Regions from separate parts of the Moritella viscosa genome, predicted to be linked through region 1. Evidence: predicted binding sites of a transcription regulator. Region 1 holds the regulator's gene; each other region holds the start of a gene.

Region 1 (3,220 bases):
AGTTGTGTCAGATGTGAGTCTCGAAGTTGAATCAGGCCAAATTGTTGGTTTACTTGGGCCTAATGGCGCAGGTAAAACCACCACCTTTTACATGGTAGTTGGTTTGGTTAAGCGAGATCATGGACAAATCTTCATTGATGACCAAGAATTAACGCATGAGCCAATGCACATTCGTGCACAACAAGGTATTGGTTACTTACCCCAAGAAGCATCTATTTTTCGTCGTTTATCGGTAACGAAAAATATCATGGCAATCTTAGAGTTACGAACTGAACTAACGCGTTTCGAACGTGAAGAAAAGTTAGAAGAATTATTAGAAGAATTTCATATCACCCATATTCGCGATAGTTTAGGAATGAGCTTATCGGGTGGTGAACGCCGCCGCGTTGAGATTGCCCGCGCACTCGCAGCAGATCCAAAGTTTATTTTATTAGATGAACCGTTTGCTGGCGTTGATCCAATCTCGGTTGGTGATATTAAAAAAATTATTCAACATCTGCGAGATCGTGGTTTAGGGGTATTAATTACCGACCATAACGTACGTGAGACGCTCGATGTATGTGAACACTCTTATATTGTGAGCCATGGACATTTGATCGCATCAGGTACTTCTGAAGAGATTTTATCCAACGAAAAAGTAAAAGAAGTATACCTTGGAGATCAATTCCGACTATAGTTTGATATTGATACGTTACCGCATTAAGGAAGAGAGAGAGTAGTCGTTAGATGAAGCCATCATTACAACTTCGTATGAGTCAATCTCTGGCAATGACGCCACAGTTGCAACAAGCGATTCGATTATTACAATTATCGACCTTGGAGTTACAACAAGAGATTCAAGAAGCATTAGACAGTAATCCGCTACTGGAACAAGAAGATCCCAATACAGCTCAGCCAAATGGTGCAGAAAGTAGCGATGAGCATAATCTGGATAATAACGACACTGTTACCGATGCCAGCCAAATAGAAGTGAGTGATGCGCTCGCCAGTGAAGCAATGCCAGATGAACTACCTAATGACAGTAATTGGGATGATGTCTACACTCCTCAAATACAGACTCACGGCAGTGCGGGTGGCGGTATTGATGGCTTAGACCAAGTCTATCAAGGTGAGACTAGCGAAGGCTTATATGAGCATCTCATGTGGCAAATGGAATTAACCCCCTTTACTGACACTGATCGTGCTATTGCTGTTGCGATTATTGATGGCATTGATGATCATGGTTACCTTAATCAGACTTGTGAAGATATCCTGTCTAGCGTCAATAGCGATCACCAAGAACTCAGCGACAGTAGCAGTAGTGAAGAACAAATTGAATTAGATGAAATCGAAGCTGTATTGAAGCGTATTCAGCATTTCGATCCCATCGGCGTTGCTGCGCGCTCATTACAAGAATGTTTATTGATCCAACTCCAGCATTTACCTAAAAACACACCTTGGTTAACAGAATGTCAGCAAATAATTCAGTCTCACATGGATTTATTGGGCAATCGCGACTACCGTCAATTAAGCCGTAAGACAAAATTAAAAGAACCACAACTTAAAGAGATCATGCAATTAATACAGAGTCTAGAACCCAGACCTGGCAACGTAATTGATCAGACTGAAGGGCTGTATGTTATTCCCGATGTTTTAGTAAAGAAAAAAAATAATCAATGGGTAGTAGAGTTAAATCCTGACATTGTGCCAAGATTAAAAGTGAACAATGAATATTCAAACTTGTCGACAGGCAATCGTAATAGCAGCGACGGGCAGTTTATTCGAACCCATGTACAAGAAGCTAAATGGTTTATTAAAAGCTTAGAAAGCCGTAATGAAACCTTACTAAAAGTAACGAAAAGTATTGTTCAACGCCAAGTTGATTTCTTTGAATATGGCGATGAAGCCATGAAACCTATGGTTTTAAATGATATTGCCGAAGAAGTGGAGATGCACGAGTCAACGATTTCACGGGTAACAACGCAGAAGTTTATGCATACACCACGTGGTATTTTTGAACTTAAATTTTTCTTTTCAAGCCATGTCAGTACTGACAATGGCGGAGAATGTTCATCAACCGCTATTCGTGCATTAATAAAAAAATTGGTCGCGGCAGAAAATGCCATTAAACCATTAAGTGACAGCAAGATTGCTGATTTACTTGCTGATCAAGGTATCAAAGTGGCTAGACGTACGATTGCAAAATATCGAGAGGCACTAAGTATACCACCGTCTAATCAGCGTAAAAGCCTATTATAGGGCTAATCCAACCTTCATAGGGGAGACATATATGCAAATTAATTTAACCGGTAGACATGTAAACATTACAGACTCACTGAAAGATTACGTTGATAGCAAGTTTTCCAAATTAGAACGGCATTTTGATCATATAAACAATATTCATGTGATTTTAAATGTTGAAAAATTACTTCAAATTGCAGAAGCAAAAATACATTTAAATGGGGGTGAGATCTTTGCCGTGCATGAACACAATGACATGTATGCCGCAATTGATGGCTTAATGGATAAGCTCGATCGCCAAGTGATTAAGCATAAAGAGAAGTTGATTCGCCATTAATTTTAACCTCGCCACAAATAACCTAAAGGAAAACCATTTTTCCTTTAGGTATTAATGCTTCTGACATAATTAAAACATATCATATCCAAATCAATTGCGGGATAATGACCCCATTATTTTATATCGCTGTAAGTTTTAAATTAGCAACCTAGTGTTGACTATGGTCACGATATATTTACTGCGCAGATGTGAGGACAAAAGATGAAATTAATAATAGTCAGCGGCCAATCAGGGTCCGGAAAATCCATTGCATTACGCGTACTTGAAGATCTAGGCTACTATTGCGTAGATAACCTGCCAGTAAAATTACTACCGCAACTTCTACAAACCTTAAATGACCAAACCGAAAAAATGGCTGTGAGTATTGATGTCCGTAACTTACCAACAGAAAAAAAAGAATTAAACGACATCATTGCTGAGTTAAGAGCGAGCACCGAGTTAACTAGTTTATTTCTTGATACCAATAAATCTGTGCTCATCAAACGTTATAGTGAAACCAGACGTCTTCACCCTCTCACAAAAGACGAACTATCCCTATCGCAAGCCATTGAAATAGAAGAGAAACGATTAAGCCCTTTAGCTTTACTCGCTGATTTAAAAATCGATACTACTGAACTCAACATTCATGAACTTAGTGAACAAATTAAAGAACGCATTTTAGGA
Region 2 (3,220 bases), on a different contig from region 1:
AGCAAATAAAACAGCACTGTTAGCTGATTGAGCTCGAATAAGTCCTAAACGTACAAACACTAATGCAATGACTGATGTTGCAAATGTTTCGAAGAACCCTTCAACCCACAAATGAACTACCCACCAACGCCAGTATTCAGCAATCGCTAAATTAGTATGTTTACCTTGTAAAAATCCAACACCATAAAATAATCCAATCGCTACACAGGATGCATAGAGAACCCAAATAACAGATTTCATTTCACTGTCTTTGGTTAGGGCGGGCTTAATTGCAGCCGTCACCAATGTTAGCCAAATTAATAAACCTGAAAACAGCAGGATTTGCCAGATACGACCAAGGTCTATATATTCTTGTCCTTGGTGTCCGACCCAGTAACTTAAGTCAAGATCAAAGTATTGTTGAATAGCAAGCCATTCTCCGGCCATAGAGCCAAGAACAACGAAAACTAAAGCAACCCAGAGTATATTCACACCTAGTTTTTGATATTTAGGATCATGCCCAGATAAAGCTGGCGCAATATATAGTCCAGTGCCTAACCAAGCCGTAGCAATCCAAAATACTGCAAGTTGAGTATGCCAGGTACGAGTTAGTGAATATGGTAAAATCTCTGCTAGTGGGTAACCATAAAAAGTCTGACCTTCAACTGCATAATGCGCAGTAATACCACCTAATAAAATCTGTAGGAGAAATAATCCGACAGCGGTTGCAAAATACTTGACTAAAGCTTTTTGCGAAGGCGTTGCTTTAACATCAAATAATGGATCTTTAGTGGGTACCTCTGGTAGTGGATGCTCTTTAAGACTGGCGTGATACCAAGCAAGCGCCCCTATAGCAGCAATAAGCAGAACCATACTTAATATTGACCAAAAAACATTATTTGATGTCGGTGTATTACCGATTACGGGATCGTGTGGCCAGTTATTCGTGTAAGTGTAGTTCTCACCGGGGCGCTCTGTCACTGCAGCCCACGCTCCCCAGAAGAAAAATGCAGATAATTTTTGACGATTTTCAGCGGTTGAAATTGTGTTTTCTTTCATCGCGTAGTCTTCACGAATAGGCTGGAAATCAGGATTATCACCAAATAAATTTGAATAGTAATGCTGCAGCGTACTAATTACTTCTGCACGACGTGTTGAGATTACTAATATATTGTTATTAGCATCAAAGCGATTAGATCGTATATCTTCACGCAGAAGGCTTTCTAATGCAGCTTGTTGATAACTAGCTAACTGTTCAAATTGAACTGAGAATTGTTCTATTGCTGCTTTATCAAGCCAAAGTGTTGATTCTCGATGAAGCCAATCCGCAGTCCAGTCTGGCGCAACATATGAACCATGGCCCCAAATAGAGCCTAATTGATGTCCCCCCATAGAGCGCCAAACAAGCTGACCATTCTGGATGTCTTCTTTGGTAAATATCACTTCACCTGTTGACGTTACAACTTTCTCGGGGATTGGTGGTGCTTCACGATAAATTTCACTTCCTAAGCTCAAAAGTATACTAAATGATGTCACACATACAATAATGAGAGCAATTAGGGAGAATTTTTGTTTAGTCATTTTGACTCCTCAATAATTAATTAACAATCTCATTAGTCAATTTTTATGCCAAAGTTTAACCAGTTGTTTATATTCAACTTATTTACTTTTGGCTGTCATATTGACTGTGCCTGTCAATGTCAATATGACAGCGCTATTGTCTTTATGACAAAGACTTAATGTTGAACCTTTTTATTGCTGAGAGAGAAGGGTAATCACCTATATGGTGGTTTGGAGGAGGTTTTGGGGGTCATAGACAGTAGACAAATTAGTTTACCACCGAACCTAAACTTATTTGATAAATGTTGAGGTTCGGTGTTATTTAAATACTGACTGTCACCCCTGAGTGGATCGACTATAAATCAACTTACTTTCCAGTAATTTTCTGAACTGAATTGTCCTGATTTAGCTTGTAGATGTTTACTAAACCCTAATGATCTTAGCGTATCACTCGTGTCTTTAACCATTTTAGGATTACCACACATATACAAGAAACTTGATTTTTGACATAGCGATACTTTACATTCTCTCTCGAGTTCTCCCGTTCTAAGTAGTTCCGGAATTCTTCCTGATAAATTTCTGGGTGTCTGTTCTCTAGAAATAATTCGCACATATTTTAGTTTTCCTTGATATTTTGATTCAAGCTGCTTTATTTTATCTTTATACGTGAGCTCTGATTTTTTTCTCACCGCATGAACCAAAAATATATTGTTAAAACGCTCATTTTCATCTTCTTCTTCGAGCATTGAAATAAAAGGGCCAATTGCAGTACCTGTCGATAAAAGCCATAGATCTTTGGAGTTAGTTGGAACGGCATCAAGGGTCATGAAGCCTGCACCTTCTGTACCAACGTATATATAATCATTAACTTTCAACTGATGGATTAAAGGAGAAAGATTACCCTTCGGGTCGGTAATAATTAGAAACTCCAGTTCACCTGTCTGTTTATGGTTTTCTGGACTATTTACTATAGAATATGCTCTTCTATGGAATTCTTTGTTTTTATCGTAAAGAGCTAGTTTGGTAAATTGTCCTGAGATATAAGGGATACTTCCAGATCGAATTCGAATTGTAAATAATGATTTGGTCCAATCTATGCGACTAACAACTTTGCCTAAATTGAAGTTCATATTCTTATATGGCATGATTATTCATATCCTCCTCGTTTCTATTTCTATTATTTTTCTATCTTAATTGCATTATTCGAACCAATATTTTTTATTTTTAAAAATAACAGCTTAAATTTTAGTGAATAGATTCAGTGTCATTGTGACAACAATTTGTATTGTCATAATGATAATCACTGTCAATATGACTGCTGACTTTATAACGGTCAGAGAGCATATAAGGAGGAATAAAATGACCTAATGATTATGCTTACAGTATTGGCATGAGTTAACGTAAATAATGTAAATTCAATGCCAATGAAAACAATTATCAATTACATTGCCTGTACTTAAATCCCATAATCAAGCAGTGTTATTACGATCATGCCTTCTCTCAGTCAGCCTCTCACCCAGACATCTACAAGATCGAAAAACAAAGTGGCTAATTCAAAGAACAAAACACTCTTAAAAAACAAACAAGTGCAATTATGGGCGCGTCGCTTACATATCTATATTTCTATGGCGCTACTCTTGGTCGTATTATTTTTCTCTGTTACGGGTATTACTTTAAACCG
Region 3 (3,220 bases), 110 kb from region 1:
CGGGTTTGTCGCCACTAACCATAGGCCTTTAATTTGCCCTGTTTCAATAGCAGGGAAAATATCAGTTTGTGCTAAACCACGTTTTTTCGGAAAGAACTCTGGGTCAATGCCCCAAAATTCAGCAATATCGTTACGATCCTTTTCTTTCTCTAATGCGCGATAACCAGGTAAGCCTGAACAAGAAGACCATTCACGTGTGCCCATCGCATTACATTGACCAGTAATAGATAAGCTCGTGCCACCCGGTACACCGATATTACCAGTGATAAGCGATAACGAATTACAGCCGGTAATCGCATCACTACCATGAGTACTTTGATTCAGTCCCATGGTCCAGATACTCATAGCACGCCCAGCCTTAGCAAATAAACGAGCTACATGACGAATGGTATCTTCATCAATACCACATATTTTAGCGGCTGATGTTGGGTCAAAATCTTCGACACAGGCTCTTAATTCTTCAATACCGTTGGTGTATTTTTCGATATAGTCTTTATCTTCGAGACCTTCTTTTAAGATCACGTGCATTAATGAATTTTGTAATACGATATCGGTACCAGGACTAATGGGTAAATGGATATCAGCAAACTGTGCAAGCATAGTGACACGCGGATCAACCACGATAAGCGGGAAGTTACGTTGTTCTTTGGCTTCTTTTAAACGCCAATAAATAACAGGGTGCTGCTCAGGCAGATTAGAACCCCAGGCAATAAGGCAATCGGTGTGCAAGAAATCATCGTAACAACCGGGAGGCCCATCCGAACCAAATGAACGTTTATAACCTGATACGGCCGAGGCCATACACAATGTTGTATTACCATCGTAATTGTTCGTTCCGATACAGCCTCGCGTTAATTTACCTAACGTATAAAACTCTTCGGTTAGTAACTGCCCAGTAGAAACAATCGCAAATGAATCTTTACCGTATTGCGCTTGAATCGCTTTAATTTTATCGCCCATGGTATCGAGCGCGCTGTCCCAACTCGTTTCTTTATACTGATCATGAATGTGATCGCGCACAAGCGGATTATTACCTCGGCCCGCCGCGTCAAATAATTCATGTTCAAAAATACCCTTAATACACAATTTACCTCTGTTGACATCTGCGTCAGCAACGCCTCGACTCGCAACTGCATTCCCTTGCTTATTAATACCGATCTCGATAGAACAACCTGTAGAACAATATCCACACGTTGTATATTTCCATTCTTTTACCTGCTTATCCGCAATACGAATAGGCTTTTGATCCTTGCGTCCGAAAATCATAAGACGTCTCCATTGAATTGCTCAACACATTGTTTATTGTTTTTATAGCTTTGTTATAAACACAGGTGAGCAATAACCAAGCCACCTTACTTTAATTCACCATAAAAAGGATGATGTTCTTCTTTAACTGCATAAACACAGAGATTTTCCTGTCATTTGCCCACACGTTCCACCATTTTAACGACATCTGTTATCAACAACTCCAACTTAACTGCACCATGGCTGTGCGTGAATGAAAAAACTGGTGCAACATCACAGTACTTAATCATCTAAAATCCCTTATACAAAACAAGGCATAGAAACAAACCCTTAAATATCAACAACTAACACTTAACCTACAGAGTTGGCACTGTCTTTGCGTTAGTGAGTACAGAGCAGTACTACAGGGATGTGAGTCATGACAGTTGAATTAATTACCAAAGCGCAATCAAAAAATAACAACACGCTAGGTCAAGTGGCATTAGTAGGAGCAGGTCCGGGGGATCCAGAGTTACTCACACTAAAAGCATTAAAAGCGATTGAGAATGCCGATCTGATCTTGTTTGATAACTTGGTTAGCCATGAAATTAGAGCCTTATTTCCAACCCACACCAAAGCTATTTATGTGGGTAAGAAAAAAGCAGACCATTGTATTCCACAAGATCAGTTGAATTTATTCATGGTCGATAAAGCTAAACAAGGTCTGAATATTTGTCGCCTAAAAGGCGGTGACCCGTTTGTATTTGGCCGCGGTAGTGAAGAACAACTTGTGCTCCATGCCCACGATATAAAAACAATCGTCGTGCCTGGCGTAACAGCGGCATCAGGTTGTACCGCCTACGCAGGAATCCCGTTAACCCACAGAGGTTTATCAACAGGCTGTACCTTTATTACTGGACACCTAAAAAATGGCCAGCTAGACCTCAATTGGTCGCAACTTGCACACCTTGAACACACCTTAGTGTTCTATATGGGACTTGGTAAATTAGCTGAAATTTCAGCGCAACTTATCAGCCATGGTTTAGCCAGTGATACACCTGCAGCCTTGATAGAAAACGGCTCGACACTACAACAAAGAGAATTCGTTGGCACAGTAGTTACATTGCCAGCACTCGCGATTGAACACCAATTACAAAGCCCTAGCCTGATCGTGATCGGTAAAGTTGTCTCTCTTGCAGAGCAACTGAGTTGGAGAGATCTAGAGCAAGCGGCAAAAAATCAAGAATTAAGCGCATAACGGAGCATGTCATGAAAAGAATTATAGTTGTCGGTAACGGCATGGTAGGTCACCATTTCATTGACCAATTTATTCAACAAGAAAAGATGGGTGAAGTGCAAATCACCACATTTAGTGAAGAATCTCGCCTTGCTTATGATCGTGTTCAATTAAGTGCTTATTTCAGTGGTAAAACAGCTGATGACTTAATGATGACATCGCCAGAATACTATGACAACAATGGCGTTCAGTACTTTGTAAACGATAAAGTTGTTAGTATTGATAAAGCAGCTAAAACAGTAACAACAGCACAAGGTCGTGTCGAGAGTTATGACAAGTTAGTACTCGCGACAGGTTCATATCCATTCGTGCCGCCAATTCCAGGTAAAGACCAAGACCATTGTCTTGTTTACCGTACAATTAACGATCTTGAAGACATCACAGCATCGGCAAAAGAAAGTAAAGTTGGTGTGGTTATCGGTGGTGGTCTACTGGGTCTTGAAGCTGCAAATGCAATCAAACAATTAGGTTTAGAAACCCATGTTGTTGAATTCGCACCTCGCCTAATGGCAGTGCAAGTTGATGATGGTGGTGGCAAAATTCTTCGTAATAAGATTGAAGAATTAGGCGTTACTGTACACACAGAAAAAAATACCAAAGAAATTGTTAAAGGTGAAACGTGTCGTTATCGCATGAACTTTGCTGACGGTTCTCACGTTGAAACCGACATGATCATCTTCTCTGCCGGTATTCGCCCGC
Region 4 (3,220 bases), on a different contig from region 1:
GTGTGGTTGGTTTAACACTAGAAGCGGTTGGCTGCCGGGCTGCGATTGGCAGTTTGTGCTCTGTTGAAACTGACAATGGACTGATGGATGCTGAGGTTGTAGGCTTTGATGGCGATAAATTATTTTTAATGCCCAGTGAGCAAGTGACTGGTATTATTCCTGGCGCTAAAGTGACGCCACTCAATGAGACGCAAGGTATTCCAGTTGGTATGGAACTACTTGGACGTGTATTAGATGGTGTTGGTAAGCCAATTGACGGTAAAGGTGAGCTCATTACCGGACAAACAACATCTTTTACTGCTAAGCGTATTAATCCGCTGGCGCGTAAAAAAATATCACAACCACTTGATGTGGGTGTTAAAGCCATTAATGCAATGCTTACCGTTGGTCAAGGCCAGCGTATGGGACTTTTTGCTGGTTCCGGTGTAGGTAAGAGTGTGTTGCTAGGTATGATGACTCGCGGTTCAACTGCGGATGTTGTTATCGTTGGCTTGATCGGTGAGCGTGGCCGTGAAGTAAAAGAATTTATTGAAGAGATCCTCGGTGAAGAAGGACGCGCGCGATCTGTTGTTGTGGCTGCGCCCGCAGATGCCTCGCCGTTGATGCGTCTAAAAGGTTGTGAAACCTCATTAGCGTTAGCGGAGTACTTCCGTGATCAAGGATTGAACGTATTACTGTTAATGGATTCATTGACTCGTTTTGCGCAAGCACAGCGTGAAATTGCTTTAGCGGTCGGTGAGCCACCGGCAACGAAAGGTTATCCACCGTCAGTATTTGCAAAATTGCCACAGCTGGTAGAGCGTGCCGGTAACGGTAGTGACGAGCAAGGTTCGATTACCGCATTCTTTACCGTATTAACTGAAGGTGATGATTTACAAGACCCCATTGCAGATGCGTCACGCGCTATTCTTGATGGCCATATTGTATTGTCTCGAGAGTTAACAGACGCGGGGCACTATCCTGCGATTGATATTGAAAAATCTATTAGCCGTGTTATGCCTATGGTGACGACTGATTTTCATCAAGCCGCGGCTCGTGGATTCAAACAAGCTTACTCGCTATATCAACAGAACAAAGACTTGGTTTCGATTGGCGCTTATAGCCAAGGTGCGGATGCAAAAATTGATCGCGCTATTCGTTTAAAACCAGCAATGGACCAATTCTTACAGCAAGGTATGAAAGAAGTTATTCCGTTCTCGCAATGTGAAGAAATGCTTACTGCTATCGCGCCGCATCTAGGCGTGGCAACCTCATAATGAAACAGTGTCAATATAATGTCTAATACAGCGCTACAACGGGTCTATCAGCAACTTGAAGAACAAGAAAAACACGCCGCGAGAGCTTATGCGCTGATCCAACAAGATGCTGAGCGTTACCATAACCAAATGCAGCAATTAAGTGATTATCGTAAACAATATTTACAGCAATTCACTGAACGTGGGGAAGAAGGTATCTCAGGTAATAGTTATGCGCATTATCATAACTTCATGAAAAAACTAGAATTAGCTGAGTTTGAGCAGAAACAAGCACTCGATAATATCCAACAGACAGTTAAGAACAAGCACTTAGATTGGATGGAAATTCGTAAGAAGCGTGATGCACTGGGTTTATTATTAGATAAACGCAAAGCCGCCGCACAGCTTATCGAACAGCGACGTGAGCAAAAAGATCTCGATGAATTTTCTAACTTCCAATATTTCAAGCGTAAAAATAACCGATAATACGATTAATCTAGCCATATTTAGCGATTCATATTTTACAATTATTATTAATAGTACTCTGGCGTGAATTTTGCATTTATTTCGCTATAACTTTTTCTTGATGACATTTAGGCTTGAACTATGACTTTCTCTCTACACAAATCAACAGCGATGACTGATACACAGGCGGCGAATAATAAATCGCAAACGCTTAATGTCAAAGGCGATACAGCTGAAGATATGGCGAGCGATGGAGAGTTAAGTACGCCTGAAAGTAGCTTTTCTAAACTATTTTCTCTCTTTAGTAGCAATAATCAAACCGATGTTATCGTTAGACAAACAGCCATTGATAGCGCTGAGAATATAACGGCTGAGAGTGTGGCGGAGGGTTCTGTACTTAATACTGAGCCTGATTCTGCCGCTAGTATTGATGATGGTTTTGTCGCTGGGCAGATAGATAACGCTGATGAAGTTGAAGCGATAGCTGGCGATGGCTTAAGTGTCGTGAGCCAAAATGAAAGTAGTGATGACTTTTTGGCGCGTCTCGATCAATCATCTATGCTGTTGCAAAGTAATGCTGCGAGTGACGCAGGCACATATGTTCAGGGTAAAGCTAACGGTAATGAATTGCCTTTACAAGTCGAAGGGGGGAATATTGCCTCGTTAACATCTGTTAGCATGACTGACTTATCTACACCTGATAGTCGCGTTGCAGAAATGACTAATGTTAGTGATGTTAGTGATGTTAGTGATGTTAGTGATGTTAGTAATAATGAGCTGACACAAGCATTGCAAACGAACGAGCTATCAACAGATTTAACAGATTCAATCGTCCGAACAGATACTATTACAGCGTCAACGTTAGCCGGTATGTCGACAGTCGCTGGCCTTACTGATAATAATCCTCAATTTACGAGAGGCGATTTATTCGCTGCGGGCGATGCAATTAATGATGATGGCACACTTGATCGTGAACTATTAGGTGGCGCAGAAAAGGTAAACTTAGCCACTGTTTTTAGCGAAACAGGGTTGGCGAAAAATACACCTTTTGGTCAAGCTAATGGCATGGCCGCGGGGAGCAGCAGTGTAGTAGCAGAGAGTGATAATTCAGCACTTGAACAGCTGGGGATGACATCGGCTGAACCTATTGAACAATTAGACTTTGCGCAAATTATGGAATCAGCACGTAAGCAAGAACCGTTAGACCAAACCGCACGTACCTTGGTCAAGATACCGGTATTAACGGACGCTGAACAACAAGTATTAGAGAAACGGGTTAATCTTAATAACAATTCCGCGACTTCGGAATTAAATGAAAAAATCGCTATTATGGCGGGTAAAGAATTACAAACAGCGACAATCCGCTTAGACCCTGCTGAATTAGGTAGTATGAATATCAAATTGGTTGTGCAAAACGATCAAATAAATGTGACAATTCAAGCGCAAAATAATCAAAGCCGTGATTTACTTGAACAACAAATGCCGCGATTAAGAGAAATGTTACAGCAACAGGGGATGAC

Evidence for each region. Region 1 encodes sigma-54, which starts transcription at its own class of promoters, with help from an activator protein. Its sites were predicted from a motif close to GTTGGCACGNNNNTNGNNT; they were not measured.
Region 2: BT797_RS01270 (nitric-oxide reductase large subunit) is a predicted target of sigma-54. The motif match lies at 1,595-1,613, and genes of this name have one in related genera.
Region 3: BT797_RS12155 (molybdopterin oxidoreductase family protein) is a predicted target of sigma-54. The motif match lies at 1,334-1,352, and genes of this name have one in related genera.
Region 4: BT797_RS08160 (flagellar hook-length control protein FliK) is a predicted target of sigma-54. The motif match lies at 1,779-1,797, and genes of this name have one in related genera.

The regions. Positions count from the first base shown of each region.
Region 1 covers NZ_FPLG01000088.1:117,810-121,029, forward strand. Annotated here, with positions in the region: gene lptB (LPS export ABC transporter ATP-binding protein) at 1-676, shown strand, start outside; gene BT797_RS12650 (RNA polymerase factor sigma-54) at 727-2,238, shown strand; gene hpf (ribosome hibernation promoting factor) at 2,270-2,557, shown strand; gene rapZ (RNase adapter RapZ) at 2,759-3,220, shown strand, end outside.
Region 2 covers NZ_FPLG01000007.1:30,868-34,087, forward strand. Annotated here, with positions in the region: gene BT797_RS01270 (nitric-oxide reductase large subunit) at 1-1,560, opposite strand, end outside; gene BT797_RS01275 (ferredoxin--NADP reductase) at 1,902-2,684, opposite strand; gene BT797_RS01280 (PepSY-associated TM helix domain-containing protein) at 3,084-3,220, shown strand, end outside.
Region 3 covers NZ_FPLG01000088.1:6,718-9,937, forward strand. Annotated here, with positions in the region: gene BT797_RS12155 (molybdopterin oxidoreductase family protein) at 1-1,266, opposite strand, end outside; gene cobA (uroporphyrinogen-III C-methyltransferase) at 1,664-2,482, shown strand; gene nirB (nitrite reductase large subunit NirB) at 2,494-3,220, shown strand, end outside.
Region 4 covers NZ_FPLG01000052.1:72,171-75,390, reverse strand. Annotated here, with positions in the region: gene fliI (flagellar protein export ATPase FliI) at 1-1,256, shown strand, start outside; gene fliJ (flagellar export protein FliJ) at 1,275-1,721, shown strand; gene BT797_RS08160 (flagellar hook-length control protein FliK) at 1,842-3,220, shown strand, end outside.